Regions from separate parts of the Micromonospora sp. NPDC050397 genome, predicted to be linked through region 1. Evidence: riboswitches for the same ligand, from Rfam matches in the RefSeq annotation. Region 1 holds a riboswitch; the other holds the start of a gene.
The links. A riboswitch is a leader RNA that binds a small molecule or an ion and turns the genes downstream of it on or off. The one in region 1 is predicted to bind cyclic di-AMP.

Region 2: another riboswitch for cyclic di-AMP. It lies ahead of ACI2K4_RS16040 (hypothetical protein); the one in region 1 lies ahead of ACI2K4_RS19005 (C39 family peptidase).

Annotation. Positions count from the first base shown of each region.
Region 1 covers NZ_JBJDPS010000005.1:31,555-39,414, reverse strand. Annotated here, with positions in the region: gene ACI2K4_RS19015 (serine hydrolase domain-containing protein) at 1-916, shown strand, start outside; gene ACI2K4_RS19010 (hypothetical protein) at 959-1,186, opposite strand; gene ACI2K4_RS19005 (C39 family peptidase) at 1,462-2,307, opposite strand; cyclic di-AMP (ydaO/yuaA leader) riboswitch at 2,716-2,855, opposite strand; gene ACI2K4_RS19000 (YbhB/YbcL family Raf kinase inhibitor-like protein) at 3,337-3,876, shown strand; gene ACI2K4_RS18995 (class I SAM-dependent methyltransferase) at 4,024-4,752, opposite strand; gene ACI2K4_RS18990 (hypothetical protein) at 4,969-6,921, shown strand; gene ACI2K4_RS18985 (hypothetical protein) at 6,990-7,772, opposite strand.
Region 2 covers NZ_JBJDPS010000004.1:53,874-61,733, reverse strand. Annotated here, with positions in the region: gene ACI2K4_RS16050 (ABC transporter permease) at 1-1,371, shown strand, start outside; gene ACI2K4_RS16045 (cation diffusion facilitator family transporter) at 1,529-2,449, shown strand; cyclic di-AMP (ydaO/yuaA leader) riboswitch at 2,688-2,818, shown strand; gene ACI2K4_RS16040 (hypothetical protein) at 2,835-3,908, shown strand; gene ACI2K4_RS16035 (hypothetical protein) at 4,055-4,531, opposite strand; gene ACI2K4_RS16030 (MarR family winged helix-turn-helix transcriptional regulator) at 5,415-5,918, shown strand; gene ACI2K4_RS16025 (glycosyl hydrolase) at 6,404-7,860, shown strand, end outside.

The sequences.
Region 1 (7,860 bases):
CGAGTTGGCCGACCGACAGGTGCTCAAGTCGATCGACGGGCCGCTCGACGAGACCGTGCCGGCCGACCGTCAGATCGTGGTCGAGGACCTGCTGACCTTCCGGATGGGCTCCGGCGTCATCCTCGAACCGACCTTCGACCCGCCCTTCCCGATCGTTCACGCGGCACAGGAGCGGCAGCTCGTCCTGGGGGCGCCGGATCCGCGTACGCCGCACGACCCGGACGAGTGGATCAAGCAGTTCGGCGCCCTGCCGCTGATCTGCCAGCCCGGCGAGCGCTGGCAGTACAACGTCGGGACGCTGGTGTTGGGGGTGCTGGTGGCACGGGCCGCCGGCCAGCCGCTCGGGGACTTCTTCCGGGCCAGGATCTTCGACCCGCTCGGCATGACCGAGACCGGGTTCTGGCTGCCCGCCGAATACACCCGCCGGCTGCCCAGCTACTACATGACCGACTTCGCCAGCGGCAAGCTGGAGTCGCGTACGGTCTCCACGCCGAGCGAGTGGGCCAGCCCGCCCGTCTTCCCGTCCGGCTCCGCCGGGCTGCTGTCGACCGCCGACGACTACCTCGCCTTCGCCCGGCTGTTGCTGGACAAGGGGGTCCACCGGGGCGAGCGACTGCTGTCGGCGGAGTCGGTCGAGCTGATGACCAGGAACCACCTGACCGGTGAGCAGATCACCGGTGGCGGTGTCCTGCTGTCGGGAAAGGGCTGGGGGCTGGGCATGGCGGTCGCGGTCGAGCCGGACGCGGTCTCGCCGGTGCCCGGACGCTACGGCTGGGACGGCGGCTACGGCACGACCTGGTTCAACGACCCGAACCAGGGGCTGATCGCCATCGGGTTGAGCCAGACCTCGGACTTTATGTGGAACGGCGGGATGGACGAGTTCGCCAGGCTCGCGGTCGGGGCGTCCGAGGAGTGACCACCGTGGCCGGTCGGCACGCTGGCCGAGCGACCCGGCACGCTAGCCGAGCGACTTGAGGTCGGGCGGGACCGGGGCGCCCATCGGATACTCCGGGTCCCGCCCGGCGCGCACGTCCATCGCCCAGCGCAGTTGCGCACAGCCGTCCGGGGTGCAACAGGCGCAGGTGCCGGGGGCGTACGACGTACCCCGGTCCTCGTGCTGGGCGATGGTCATCGCCGCCGCCTCCCAGATCCCCGCGCGGGTCAGCGGCTCGTCGACGCGGCTCACGGGGTCAACACCTGACACGGCACGGCCATCACCAGAACCCTTCGTTCGATGTACGGGCGCACGGCGACCGACTCGTGGTGGCGACCGGGGGCGCGGACTGCCGCCCCGACCCAACGGTCTTCGGTGTCCGCCTGGTCGGCGCGGGCCATGGTCACGACAGTGTCAACGCGCACGTCCGTGGATGGTTGTGGCACCGCCGCCATCGTCCCGCTGGTACGGGCAGCCCCGGGCACCGACCGGTTCGGTCGGCACCCGGGGCCAGGGGGGAGGAAGGATCAGGCTGAGTAGCCCCGGCTGGCCATCCAGTTGGCCAGGTCGATGGTGCTCATCCAGTAGGAGCTGACCCCGTTGACAAACGCCGGGTCGGCGATCTGCACGGTCCGCCCGTTGTCGCGGTAGCCGACGACGGTCAGGTAGTGGCCCCCGTCGTACGCGTGCCACCCGCCGTCGACATCGGTCGCCGAGCCGACGATGTTCGCCACCACCGCGTACCCGCTGCTGATCGCGTGCACGACATCGGCCTGGAGCCGGTCCATCTGAGCCGGCGACGGCGTGCCCGGGATGAAGGTGCTCGAGTAGAAGTTCGTCTTGGCCAGGCTGTTCAGGCCCCGGGTGGTGTCGTCGGCCGAGTTGGTGCCGTTCATCGTGGTGCCCAGGGCCGAGGCGACCGCGTCCTGGCTCGGCGTCTTGTCCCGGGCGGTCAGGGCGATCCGGGTCGCCGCCGGGCCGCAGTACCAGCCGTTGATCTGCGCCTCGTAGTCGTAGTCGAGCGTCTTCGCGGCCGGCGGTGCCTTCTTGACCGCCTTGACCGCGGTCGGTGTGGCCTTCTTGGCGGCGGCCGGGGCCGACTGCGTGGGGCTCGGCGCGGCCGAGGTGGCGACCGGGGCCGGGGCATCCGGGGTGGGGGTGGTGAGGCTGGGCGCGATCTCGCCGGCGGCCTGGCCGCCGAGCTTCTCGGAGACGGCCACGGCCGAGGTGTCCGGCAGGGCCGACTCGTGGCCCTGGGTGAGCAGGATGCCGGTGGTCAGACCCACCGCGAGGACCGCGGCGGAGACAACGCTGACCCGGTACGGGCTGGCGGTCACGATGCGACGCAGTCGCAGTTGCTGACGATGCTTCATTCGATTTCCTCCGCAGATGTGCCGATCTGCGATCGGGGGCACATGATTCGGGATGGCGTGGGGTCTCTGCCGGGGCCGGTCGCGTGACGAGTGCGCGCGAGGTCCGGCGGCATCGGCCGCCAACCCGGGCTGCCGGATCAGGGCGTGCTGATCCGCCACCGCCTTGCGCGGTGGAATGCGTTACCGGATGAGGGCGTACGACAAATCAGTGCCGTACGTTTCCGTCCACCTGCCGGTCGCGCGTACTCGTGTCACCGACCGTTCGCGATGCTCGCGTCGACGGTCGTACGCGGGTGGCCTAGTGATCCAGCGTCTTCGGCCGCGCCTGCGCGCGGGCGGACCTGAGCAGGTGACGGGGGACGTGGCCGAGGGAGGGGCCACGGCAGATACTGCGCTGCACGGAGCATGTTCTCCTTCCGATACCGCCTACCGGGTTAGCTGACGGATTCGGACGGGAAGCTCGCCCTACCGCGAATGTCTCGCGGATTCACCCCAAAACTACTGTGGGTCCCCGGCTCGTAACAGTTACGACTCAGCGGGTCTGTTCCGGTGTCACCCGCGGTGACTAATGGCCGGACCAGACGGGCTGACGTTACTGGTCCGTTCATGTTCTTGCCAAGCCCGCTTGGCCTGCGAAAACCGTGACCAACGCCGCTACTTTCCTCGATTTGTGATGGTCGCTGTATGATCACGGAAAGTATTTGTCGACACCCTGGGTGATTTTGCTGTCCATGGTCGTACCGCCTTTTGCCGACCCGGCGCACGATGTCGCATTTCCCGCTCGGCGGTCCGCACGCCCCGACCCTTGGAGTGGGCTGGACGCCACCTCGGCGGCAGTCCGGCCGATTTCCGGGCCGCTTCCGACCAACCGTGCCACCTCGCGTGGGCCGATCGGACCAGGTCGAACGGACCGCTCGGGCGAAGCCCGCGCCCGCCGATGTCCGTACGTCTTTCGGCACCGGCAGCCGTAGGTGGGCCGGGGCAGGGTAGAAAGACTCCGAGTCACCCGATCACTGGAAGGACTTCCCGATGAACCTCGACCGAGCGATTCCGCCGGACCCGTACGACGTGCTTCCGCCGGTGCCCGCGTTCACCGTCACCAGCGACGACGTACGCGACGGTGAGCCGTTGGACGCCGAGTTCACGCACCCCAGCGTCGGCGGCAACGACCAGTCACCGCAGCTCGCCTGGTCCGGTTTCCCGGCGGAGACGCGCAGCTTCGTGGTCACCTGCTACGACCCGGACGCGCCGACCACCAGCGGATTCTGGCACTGGGTGCTGGTGAACATCCCCGCCTCGGTCACCCAGTTGCCCCGGGGCGCCGGCAAGGCCGGAGCCACCGGCGGAGGCGCGTTCGCGGTACGCAACGACTACGGCACCCAGGAGTACGGCGGGGCCGCGCCGCCGGCCGGTGACCGGCCGCACCGCTACCTCTTCGCCGTACACGCCCTCGACGTGGAGAAGCTCGACGTCACCCCGGACGCCAGCCCGGCGTACGTCGGCTTCAACCTGACCTTCCACACCCTCGCCCGCGCGGTGATCCGCCCCACGTACCAGGTCAAGGGCTGAACCCGGGGGACAGACACGCAGTGAGCGGCCGTCGCCGACACCGGGGACGGGTAGACGGTGTCGGTGCCGGCCGCTGAGCGCAACCCGAAGTCGGGTCAGGCGGTCCAGCCGAGTGGTCGGATGGAGCGGTCGGATGGAGCGGTCGGGTCAGGCGGTCGGTTCGCCGGGGACCCGGGCGACGGCGAAGACCGACTGCCCGAACGGGGGGCGGACGATCTGCTCGGCGGCCTTGGTCACCGGCAACACCAGGGTGTCGTACACCTTGACCATCGGGCCCTCCTTCGGCATCAGCCGGAAGACGTTGGTCGCCATGTAGTAACCGATCAGACCCAGCGCGTTCGCGTAGTGCAACCGCTCGATGGTCAGGCCCGCCTCGGTCAGCGCCGCCCGCATCGTCTTCTTCGTGTAGCGCCGGACGTGCCCGGTGGCGATGTCCGCCGGGCCCATCGCGAACTGGAACGCCGGGACGATGAGGACGATCGCCCCGCCCGGACGGACCAGATCGGACATGCTCCGCAGCGCGCCGACGTGGTCCTCGATGTGCTCCAGCACGTTGTACGAGACAGCCGCGCTGTAGTCGCCGTGCTCCGGCTCGGGCTGCGGGAGCAGCATCTGCCGTACCTCGACGTTGGACTCGGCGGAGAGTCGGTCCTTGAGCGCCACCAGCCGGTCGGGGTCGGCCTCGGTGGCGGTGAACCGGGGGAAGTGCGGTGCCCACTCGAGCACGTAGTCGCCGAGACCGCTGCCGATCTCGATCGGGTTGTCACCCAGGTACGGCATCGCCAGCTCAACGAACCATCTGCGGTGGTTCACGGCGGTCGCGAGACCTTCGAGTACCTCGGATTGGACCCGTTGATCCCCAGTGATTTCTGCCATGCGTCGATTCCTCGCGATCTGAAACTCGACCTGCACCCTGGACCGACAGAGTGAACCATCTAGGACGACCGTAGGGAAATTGAGGCATCGGCGTGGCACGAACGGATTGTTACGTCGATCCGTACCGTCCGGCTTCCGGACGTTTGGGCATGGAAGACGCGGATCCTGGTGATCGAGCCCGGCCGTCCGCTAGCCTTCGCTACCCTCCGAACAGACATGACTACCTCTCATCTTCGTGCCACCGGTCCACCGAAGGAGCCCACGCCGGAGACGCCCACGCCCACGCCACCACACCGCTTCCGGCGTGGTCCGCTGGCGGACGTCGCCGCGCTGCTGAGCTACTTCGGACTGACCGTCTGGATCACCGCCGGACTCTGGCTCCGGCCCGGCTCCGGGGTTCGGGAGAACGAGGCTGACCAGGCGTTCTTCGAGTGGATGCTGGCGCACGGGGCGCGGGTGGTCAGCCGGGGCGACTACCCGTTCTGGTCCGACCGGATGAACGTGCCGGACGGTCTGAACATCATGGCGAACACCTCCGTACTCGGGGTCTCGGTCCCGCTGGCGCCGGTGACCCTCCTCTGCGGACCCAGGATCGCCTTCAACGTCTTCCTCACGTTGGCGCTCCTCGCCACGGCCACGACCTGGTACCTCGTGCTCTCCCGGCACCTGGTCCGCCACCGAGGGGCGGCCTGGGTCGGCGCGCTGTTCTGCGCGTACGCGCCGGCGATGGTCTCGCACGCGAACGGCCACCCGAACATCGTCGGTCAGTTCATGGTTCCGCTGATCGTCTGGCGGGTGCTGCGGCTGCGCGAGCCGGGCCGCTGGCCCCGCAACGGCCTGCTGCTCGGGCTGCTGATCGTCTGGCAGGGTCTGATCAACCTGGAGATCCTGCTGATGACCGCGGTCGGCCTCGGCGTCGTGCTGGCGGTCGTGGTGGCCCGCCGGCCCGAGCTTCGGTACGCGGCCGGGACGTTCCTGGCCGGTCTGGGGCTCGCCGCCGGGGTGGCGCTGATCCTGCTCGGATACCCGCTCTACGTCCAGCTCTTCGGACCACAGTCCTACTCCGGGCTGCCCCGCTCGATCCGGGCGTACGGCGCCGACCTCGCCTCGTACGTCACCTTCCCGGGGCAGTCGCTGGCCGGGGACCGGTCGACCGCCGCTCGGCTGGCGCAGAACGCGAGCGAGCAGAACGCGTACCTCGGCTGGCCGCTGGTCGTACTCGTGGTGGCCCTGGTGTGGTGGCTACGCCGATCCGCGGTCGTGCTCGGCCTGGCCGCCGCCGGCCTCCTCTTCGCGGTCATGTCGCTCGGCCCGAGGATCCACTGGCGCGGACGGGACACCGGCATTCCGTCGGTCTGGGCGGTGCTGGAGGACGTCCCACTGCTCGACTCGGCCGTGCCGACCAGGTGGGCCCTGGCGATCGTTCCGATCATCGGCCTGCTGCTGGCGCTCGGCTGCGCCCGGGCGGCCGAACTCGCCCGTGGGCACCCGGCGGCGGCCGATCCGGTCGCCCGCGTGTCCGATGCCCGTGTGTCCGATGCCCGTGTGAACGATGCCCGCGTGAACGATGCCCGCGTGAACGATGCCCGCGTGAACGATGCCCACGTTCCCGGCCACGACCGCACCGGGGTCCGGTTCGCCACCGGGACCGTCCTCGTGATGGCACTGCTGCCGATCACACCGCTGCCGGTCCCGGTCGAGCGGCTCCCGCCCACCCCGGCGTTTGTCACCGCCGGCACCTGGCGGCAGTACGTCGCCGGCGGGCGGAGTCTGGTGGCCCTGCCGCTGCCCGCGTCGACCTATCCGGACCCGTTGCGGTGGTCCGCCGAGACCGGACTGGACCTGCCGCTGGCCCGAGGCTACTTTCTCGGGCCGGACACCCGGCCGGGGCGACCCGAGGGAAGGGTGGCGCTCTTCTCCGCGCCACCGACGCCGACCAGCCGGTTCTTCGACGCGATTGCCCGGACCGGCACCGTGCCCCGGGTCGACCAACGGCGGCGTACCGAAGCCCTCACCGACCTGCGCTCGTGGCGGGCAGGTGTGGTGGTGCTCGCCCCGCAGAGACGCGCCGACGCGTTACGGGCCGGCATGGTCGCCCTGACCGGCATCGAGCCGACGCTGACCGGCGGGGTGTGGATCTGGGACGTACGCCCCCTGCTGACCACCTGAACCCTCCCACAGGTAAGGAAGGGCCCCTTGTTAACGCTATGCGTTAACAAGGGGCCCTTCCTTACACCTCAGCTGGAGCGGATGCAGCAGCCTTTGCAGATGCGCGGCTGGGGCAGGGTGAAGGCGAGGCAGCAGGTCTTGCGCTGCACGGTCGGCTCACCGTTTGGTCCGGGCACCAGGTCCACCAGGTCGGCGAGGTCGAGCGCGGCGAGCAGCGTCCCGACGTTCTCGGCCGAGGTGCCGGGCAGTCCGTCGGCGGCCCGCAGGATGCCGTACGAGACGCCCGAGGCGACCGAGCCCATCATCGTACGAGCACCGATCCGGACCTGGGCGAGGATCGCGTCCAGCAACGGGGTGAGGTGTTCGTCGAGCATCGATTCGCGCAGCGCGGTGAGGAGTTCCGCCTCGTCGGCGAGGACCCGCACCTCGGGGAGCCCGGCCAGCGCCAGCGGGTCGGTGGGGAGCACCGCGATCGTGGTGCCGCGGCGCAGTCCGAGGGTGATCGCCGCCCGGTCGGTGTCGACCCGGATCAGTACGTCCGACGCGCGCACCAGGGGCACCCGGCGGGCGGACGCCCAGCCGACCACCGTCGGCAGGGCCAACCAGTAGGTGTACGCCTTCCAGAGCAGTGCGGCGGCGGCGTGCGGGGTGGCCTGCCAGGAGCGTCGTGCCGCGGCGAGCAGTTCGGGCAGCCGGTCGCCGCTGATCAGCTCGCTGGCCGGGAGCCAGCCCCGATCGTCCTCCACGATCAGTCCGGGGACCAGGCCGGGCAGGTCGTCGGTGCCGAACATGGTGCGCAGCGTCGCGTTCAGTGGCGCGAGCGGGGCGGCGGCGTACGCCCGCCCGGTGATCACGGCGGTCACCGAATGTGACCAATCTGGCACGACGTGATGGTGTACGCGGCTCCGGGCGTGCTCGTCCCGATCGGGAGAGCCCTCG
Region 2 (7,860 bases), on a different contig from region 1:
CGGCGCCGGGTCCGGCTGCTGGTCGCCTCCGGGCTGGTCGGGGCGGGGGTGCTGGCGATCGGCGTCGGGGTGCCGCTGGCCTTTCCCGGGCTGCCGCTGGTGCTCGGCGGTGGCATGGTGGTCTGGCTCGGCGCGGTGGTGGCGGCGCCGCTGCTGGTCCCGCGCGCGGTGGGCGTACTCGGCTGGCTGCCGGCCCGGTTGTTCGGCCCGGTGGCCGGGCTGGCGGTGCTGAACGCGCGGCGCAACCCGCGCCGGGCCGCCGCGACCACCATGGCGCTCACCGTCGGGGTGGCGCTGATGTCGATGTTCGCGGTGCTGCTGGCGACCGCCCGGGACCAGACCGGCCGTGAGCTGACCGAGAACTTCCCGGTCGACTTCGTGCTGGACCGCAACCGGATCGACGGCACACCCGGGGCGACCCGGGGCGAGCTGCCGGCGGAGCTGGCCGACGTACTCCGGGCCGATCCGGCGTTCGCGACGGTGGCCGAGGTACGGCTCGCGCCGGCACCGGTCGACCGGCAGGTACGGATCTGGTCGGTGCCGCCGGAGCAGTTACGCGGCCCGGTCCGGCCGGAGGTGACCGAGGGCGACCTGGCCCGGCTCGGGCCGGACACGGTGGCGGTGAACCGCCGGGTGGCCCAGGCCCGGGGCCTCGGGCTGGGCGACCGGTTCGCGCTCGGGTTGCCCGGCGTCACGGATCCGACCGGGGCGCCGGACCCGACCGGGGCGCTGACCGTGGTCGCGCTCTACGACGACGCGCCGACCGGCGGCGCGGCCCTGGTGCACTGGGACCGGTTCGGCTCCGCGTACGGTCCCGGGGCGGCGAACGAGTTGCTGGTCGACCTCGCCCCCGGCTTCGCCACGTCGGACGGCCGGCGGGCGCTCGACGGGGTGCTGCGCGACTACCCGGTGGTACGGGTGAGCAGCGTCGCCGACCAGGCCGACGAACTGGGCGCCACCCTGGACGAGTTGCTCGGCATCTTCGCCGCGCTGCTCGGCATGTCGTTGCTGATCGCGGTCTTCGGGATCGGCAACACGCTCTCGCTGTCGGTCTTCGAGCGGACCCGCGAGTCGGCCACGCTGCGCGCGCTGGGGCTGTCCCGGCGGCAGCTCGGCCGGATGCTGCTCGCCGAGGCGGGGCTGATCGCGCTGGTCGGCGCGCTGGCCGGAATCGCCCTCGGGGTGGGCGTCGGCTGGACCGCCGCGCTCGGACTGATCGACAGTTACGGGCACGGGCTGCCGGTCGTACCGGTGGGGCAGCTCGCGCTCTGCGCGAGCCTGGCCGGCGGCGCGGCGCTGCTGGCAGGGGTGCTGCCGGCCCGGCGGGCCAGCCGGGCGCCGATCGTGGCGGCGATGGCGGCCGAGGGCTGATCCGGGGCCGGCACGACCAGGTGCGGGCCGACGACCGTGACCGTGCCCCGCCGGACGCCCGGTGACCGACCCGCTCCTCGAAGAGTCCGAAGATTGCACACATTGCGATGTGAGCATATGTTGGGCCGTACGGGTACCGGCGGCGGAGGGTGTGTGCGTGGGCGCGGGTCATGACCACGGCGCGCGGACGGTGCGCGCGGGCGAGCGGCACCGGGGACGGCTCTGGTCCGCCCTCGGGCTGCTCGTGGTCTTCACCGTGGTCGAGGCGGTCGCCGCCCTGGCCACCGACTCGCTCGCCCTGCTCTCCGACGCCGGGCACATGTTCACCGACGTGCTCGGGATCGGGATGGCGCTCGCCGCGATCACCGCGACCCGGCGCGCGACGGACGACCCGCAGCGAACCTTCGGCCTCTACCGGCTCGAGGTGCTCGCCGCCCTGGGCAACGCGGTGCTGCTCTTCGGGGTCGCGCTCTACGTCCTGGTCGAGTCGGCGCTCCGGTTCGGCGCGGAACACCCGCCGACCGTGCTGGCCGGACCGATGCTGGTGGTTGCGATCCTCGGTCTGCTGGCCAACCTGGTCGCGTTCGCGCTGCTGCGCCCCGGCGCGCGGGAGAACATCAACCTGCGCGGGGCCTACCTGGAGGCGCTCGGCGACCTCTTCGGCTCGGCCGGGGTGATCGTCGCCGCCCTGGTGATCGCGAATACCGGCTGGTGGTGGGCCGACCCGGTGGTCGCGGTGGCGATCGGGCTGTTCATCCTGCCCCGGACCTGGCGACTGGCCCGGGCGGCGGTCCGGATCCTGGTGCAGGCCGCGCCGGAACACCTGGACGTGCCGACGGTGGCCGCCCGGCTCTGCGCCGTACCCGGCGTCGCCAACGTGCACGACCTGCACGTCTGGACCCTCACCTCGGGCATGGAGGTGGCCTCGGCCCACCTCACGCTCGCGTCGGGCGCGGAGGTCGGCGCGGTGCTGGCCGCCGCGCGGGAGGCGCTGCACGACGACTTCGACATCGCGCACGCCACCCTCCAGGTCGAGCCCGGCACCGCGACCGAACCCTGCGGACCCGCCGACTGGTAGCCCACACCCCATCCGTACGCCGCGCAAAGCCATCGACTCCTTACTTCGACCGACAAGGCGACCACTCTTCGCTTACCTGGTCCTTAAATTTTGTCCCTCGACCGGGTGAAATTTTCTGCTTATATCCGACATATCATTTCGACTCGTGTTCAGGGTAAAACCAGCCAACACTGTCCGTACTGGACCCGACCGGTAGGCTCGGCTCCGGTCTCCGCCGGGCGGCGCCCTCCGGCGCCTGCGGTGACCGTCGCCTAATCGCACGTGCGAGCCGGGGAACCATCGCGTTTTTGGGGTGCATCCGCGTCAGCGGTAGGGATCTTCCGTCCCGAACCCGTCAGCTAACCCGGTCGGCGGCTGACGGAAGGACGTGTACCGAATGCCATTCATGGCGCCCGTACGACCCCGTGCCGCACGGTTCGCGACCCTGACCGCGCTCGCGGTCACCCTCGCCGTGCTGGCCTCCCCCCTCACCCCCACCAGCGCGCTGGCCGCCGCCGGCCCGGTCTCCGCCCTGCCCGGAACGCTCGCCGCCGCCCCCGGCGGCACCGACGACGAGGGTGGCAGCGCCAGCCTCCGGGAACAGCTCGAGGCCGCCGCCAAGGGTTACCTCGACGCCCAGGCGAAGCTGGACAACTCCACCAAGCGGCAGCAACAGCTCGCCGCCCACCTGGTCACCCTGGAGGCCGACGTGGCCGCCCGGACCCAGACCGTCGGCGAACTCGCCGGCATGGCGTACCGCACCGGCCGGCTCGGGCCGCTGACCGCCCTGCTCAACAGCGACTCGCCGGACGGCTTCCTGGACCGGGCCACCTCGCTCGGCACCGTGGCCGCCAACGAGGACCGCCAGCTCCGGAACCTGATCGAGGCACGCGACCAGGAGAAGCGGGCCAAGACGGCGATCGAGGGCGAGATCCGGGAGCAGCGCAAGCAGCTCACCGTCATGGGCCAGCGCAAGCAGCAGGCCGAACGGGCGCTGGCCCAGGCCGGCAGTGGCGGCGCCAGCCCCGGCGTCACGGCCACCACCAAGTCGTCCTCGGCCAAACCGGCCCCGCGCAACTCCGACGGCTCCTGGCCGGCCGAGTCGTGCAGCGTCGACGACCCGACCACCACCGGCTGCATCACCCCACGCACCCTCAACGCGATGAACCAGGCCAAGGCGGCCGGCTTCACCCGCTTTGTCTCCTGCTTCCGCAGCGGCGGATCGGGCGAGCACCCGAAGGGCAAGGCCTGTGACTTCGCGGCGCAGACGGGCGGGTTCGGTGGGGTCGCCACCGGCGGCGACAAGACGTACGGCAACAACCTGGCGGCGTACTTCGTGAACAACGCCAGCCGCCTCGGCGTGCTGTACGTGATCTGGTTCAAGCAGATCTGGCTACCCGGAACCGGCTGGAAGGCGTACAACGGCGGCGGCGACCCCTCCAGCGACCACACCAACCACGTCCACCTCTCCATGAACTAACCCCTGTCCCTGCCCCCTGTCCCCCCCTCCCCCGCCCGCCCCGCCCCCGCCCCCGCCTCGTCGATCTAGGGCAAATCGTCGCTGGACGATCTTCGAACCAGGTGGATTTGCCCTAGATCAACGAGCGGGGTGGGGGAGGGAGGGGGTCAGGGCTGGGCGTTCCAGAAGCCGATCAGGGTGGCGGCCCACCAGCCGAGTTGGGAGATGGTGGCCGCCGCGGCGGCGGGAAGCAGGGTGGACCAGGGCAGCGGGCCGTCACCGGCGGCGGCGAGCCGGTCGCTGACCCGGCCAAGGAAGATCCCGTTGATCCCGACCACGAGTACGGCGAAGAGTTTGAGGCGTACCAGTCCGGACGACGTGTCCGGACCGAGCGCCGCACCACTGACCAGCAGGCCCACCAGGCCCAGCCAGATCAGCAGGTGCGAGCCCCGGGCCGTGGTGAGTACGGTGCCGATCCGCTCCCGGCGCAGCAGCCAGCGGAGACTGAACCAGTCCACCGTCAGCACCGCACCGAAGCCCACAACGAGGCAGGTCAGGTGGCAGAAGAGCGCGGCCGTCCGCCAGCCCGGCGAGAGCGTGAGGCTCGGCGCGGCGAGGACCACGACCAGCCATACGACCGTCATCGCCATGATCGAACCGGCGACCGCGTTCCGTCCTGCCGGGCGACGATGACCGCCACGCCAGCCCACCCCGGGGCCGACACCCGGAACGGCCACCTCGGCCGCGCGCGGCGACGAGGTCGGCGCGGTGGTGACGTGAACGGGCACGGGCACAGGCGGACCCGGGGTGGGAAGGGCCGAAGGCCGGGCGGAAGTGGCCGGAGCCAGAGCGAGAGCGGCCGGCCCTGGGGCGGAAGTGACCGCAGCCGGGGCGGAAAGGGTCGAGGGCGGGGCGGGACGGGCCGAGGGCGGGGCGGAAGCGGCCGAAGCTGAGGGCGGTGCGGAGATGGGTGGGGACGGGTGTGGGGCGTGTCCGGCCCCGGCGGATGGCCAGTAGTGGTCGGTGGTGACCGGCGTGATCGAGCGGGCGGCGCGGCCCGCTCGGGTTTCCCGGCGGTTGCCCTCGGCCGACGCACCGTCGACGCTGGCCGGGTCGGCGAAGTCGGCTGGGTCGGCGTAGGACGCACCGTCGACGCTGGCTGGGTCGGCGAAGTCGGTGGGGTACGGACCGCCGGCGTGGCGACCGGTCGTCCGCAGGTCAGACATTCGGCTCGACGAGTCCCGTGCCCGGCATGATGGTTCCTCCGCTCGTCCCGGCCAACGCTGCTGCGGAGTGGGCCGGCGGCCCCTCCTGATCAGGAGACCGCACGAAGGCTCATGGGTAACAGAAACTCACCGCGAAGTTGCTCTCACCTCACCGGACACCCCTTGGCTACCAGCGTGGTGAGGATCGGGCGGAACCGAAACCGGGACCGGAACCCGAGCCCGAGCTCCAGCCGCCTGACCAGCACCAATAGGCGGGTTACCAGAAGATCTGTCTCGGATCGTTCTGGCTATGCTGGGCGGCATGACCGCCATGACACCCGTGCGGACCGAGCCGGACCTCTCCTTCCTGCTGGACCACGCCAGTCACGTGCTGCGGAGCCAGATGGCGGCGGCGCTGGCCGAGATCGGACTCACCCCGCGGATGCACTGCGTGCTGGTGCACGCCCTGGTCGAGGAGCGGACCCAGATCCAACTCGCCGAGATCGGCGACATGGACAAGACGACGATGGTGGTGACGGTCGACGCGCTGGAGAAGGCCGGTCTCGCCGAACGCCGGCCCTCCGCCACCGACCGGCGGGTCCGGATCGTCTCGGTCACGCCGGAGGGGGCCAGGATGGCCGAGCAGAGCCAACGCATCGTCGACCGGGTGCACGAGGAGGCGCTGGGCGCACTGCCGGCCGACGAGCGCCAGCCCTTCCTGCGCACTCTGGGCCACCTGGTCACCGGACACCTGGCCAGCCCGGTCGGACACCCTCAACCCGTACGCCGGGCACGGCAGCACCGCAGCCAGAACTCGGACGGGTAGTCGCCCCCGACACAGCTAACCGCCACGCTCCTCCCAACGCGTACCCGGGTCGCCAGGCAACAGACGGGACGGGCGACGGGCGACGGGCGATCGGATAACGGTTTTCCGTACGCTTTTCCCGGGCAGTTTTTTGCCGTCCGAGAATAGGCGCCACGAATGACGTAAGAGCAGATCGAATGGCGCTCCCCGGACCACCGGAGAACGAATGATCCGTGTGGCACGTCGCAGAGAGCGCTCTTTCGCTAGCTCTCGGTAACCCGGTAGGCGAGGCTCCCCACCTCGCCTACCGGAGTCGTGAGAGCGCTCTCTCAAAGTTAGCCCCCCGTACGGCGCAGTGTCAACAGAGATCCCTCACCGAACCGGCACCGCCGCAAAGAACGCGGCGAGACATTGACAGCAGCCACCATCTCTGATGCTCTGACGCAACGCCCCCTTAATGTGCGCGAAACGTTCGGCGCACCGACCCGTCCCCGACCGGAGGCACCATGAACCTGTCCCTCCGCCACGTCGTACCCGACGACGGCGGCCCACCGGACACCCGGCCGCGACCGGCCCACCCGACCTTCCGCCGCCGCGTGCTGGCGAGCGCCGCGACCGTCGCGCTCGTGGCCGGCGGGCTCACCTTCGCCGTAGCCGGCGGTGCGGGCGCCGACCCGCTCGGCGCCGGCAGCTACGCCACCACCCGGCCCGCCGGGGCCGCTCCGCCCTCCGGCTGCGCCGACCTCTCCACCAACCCCCGCCGGTACGTCACCGCCAACGCCCCGGCCGGCGCGGTGCCGACCAACGACTGGTGGTCCTCGCTGCTGTTCAAGCGCCTCGACTGTGCCTACTCCGAGCCGCTGCACGCGCACCCGGCCTCCTACGACCCGGTTGCCGGCGGGCTCGGCGTCTCCTACACCACCACCGCCGGCATCTCCGGCTCCCCGACCGGGGTCGGCGAGTACCACTACACGTACAGCGCCGACTTCACCCTCGGCGTCACCGGCCTGAACTCCCCTGACGTGAAGGTGGACGGCTGGAGCGACTGGACCGTCACGCCGTACTGGTCGGACGGGGCCAGGACGCTGCGGGCCACCATCGGACACGGCCTGCCCTTCGTCTACGCCCAGGCCACCGGCGGCAACGCCCAGCTCAGCCTGACCAGCGCCCCGACCGTCTGGTCGAACAGCGGGGGCGCGCTCGGATTCACCGTACGGGGACACGACTACGTCGCGTACGCGCCGACCGGGGCGAGTTGGACGGTCAGTGGCAACACCGTCACCTCCACCCTCGCCGGGCGGGGCTACTTCTCCGTCGCCGTCCTGCCGACCACCCCGAGCAGTTCCGCAGCCGAGCGGACCGCACTGCTGACCAGCTACGGCCAGTACGCGCACGCCCACGTCACCGGCACCCGCGTCTCCTGGGGCTTCAACGCCTCGACCAGCATGGTGACCGCCACGTACGCCTTCACCACCACCGCCCGCGAGGGCAGCGCCAGCGGGACCGTGGTCTCGCTCTACCCGCACCAGTGGAAGAACCTGGCCGGCGGCACGCCGATCGGGCAGACGTACGTCTCCCCCCGTGGCCCGATGCGGACCCTGGTCGGGACGCCCTCGTTCAGCACCAACATCCGCTACCAGGGGGTGCTGCCGGAGATCCCCGCCGTCGCCACCTCCAGCGGGGCCGACCTCGCCACCCTCGGCGGTTACCTGGACCAGGTGGCCACCGGCGACCCGCTCGCCGGCTTCGGCAACGACACCTACTGGACCGGCAAGGGCCTCGGCCGGGCCGCCCGGCTCGCCGAGATCGCCGACCAGCTCGGCCGGACCGCCCAGCGGGACCTGCTGCTGAACGCGATCCGGACCCGGCTGACCGACTGGTTCACCGCCAGCCCGGGCAAGACCGCGCGGGTCTTCCACTACGACCGGGCCTGGGGCACGCTGGTCGGCTACCCCGCGTCGTA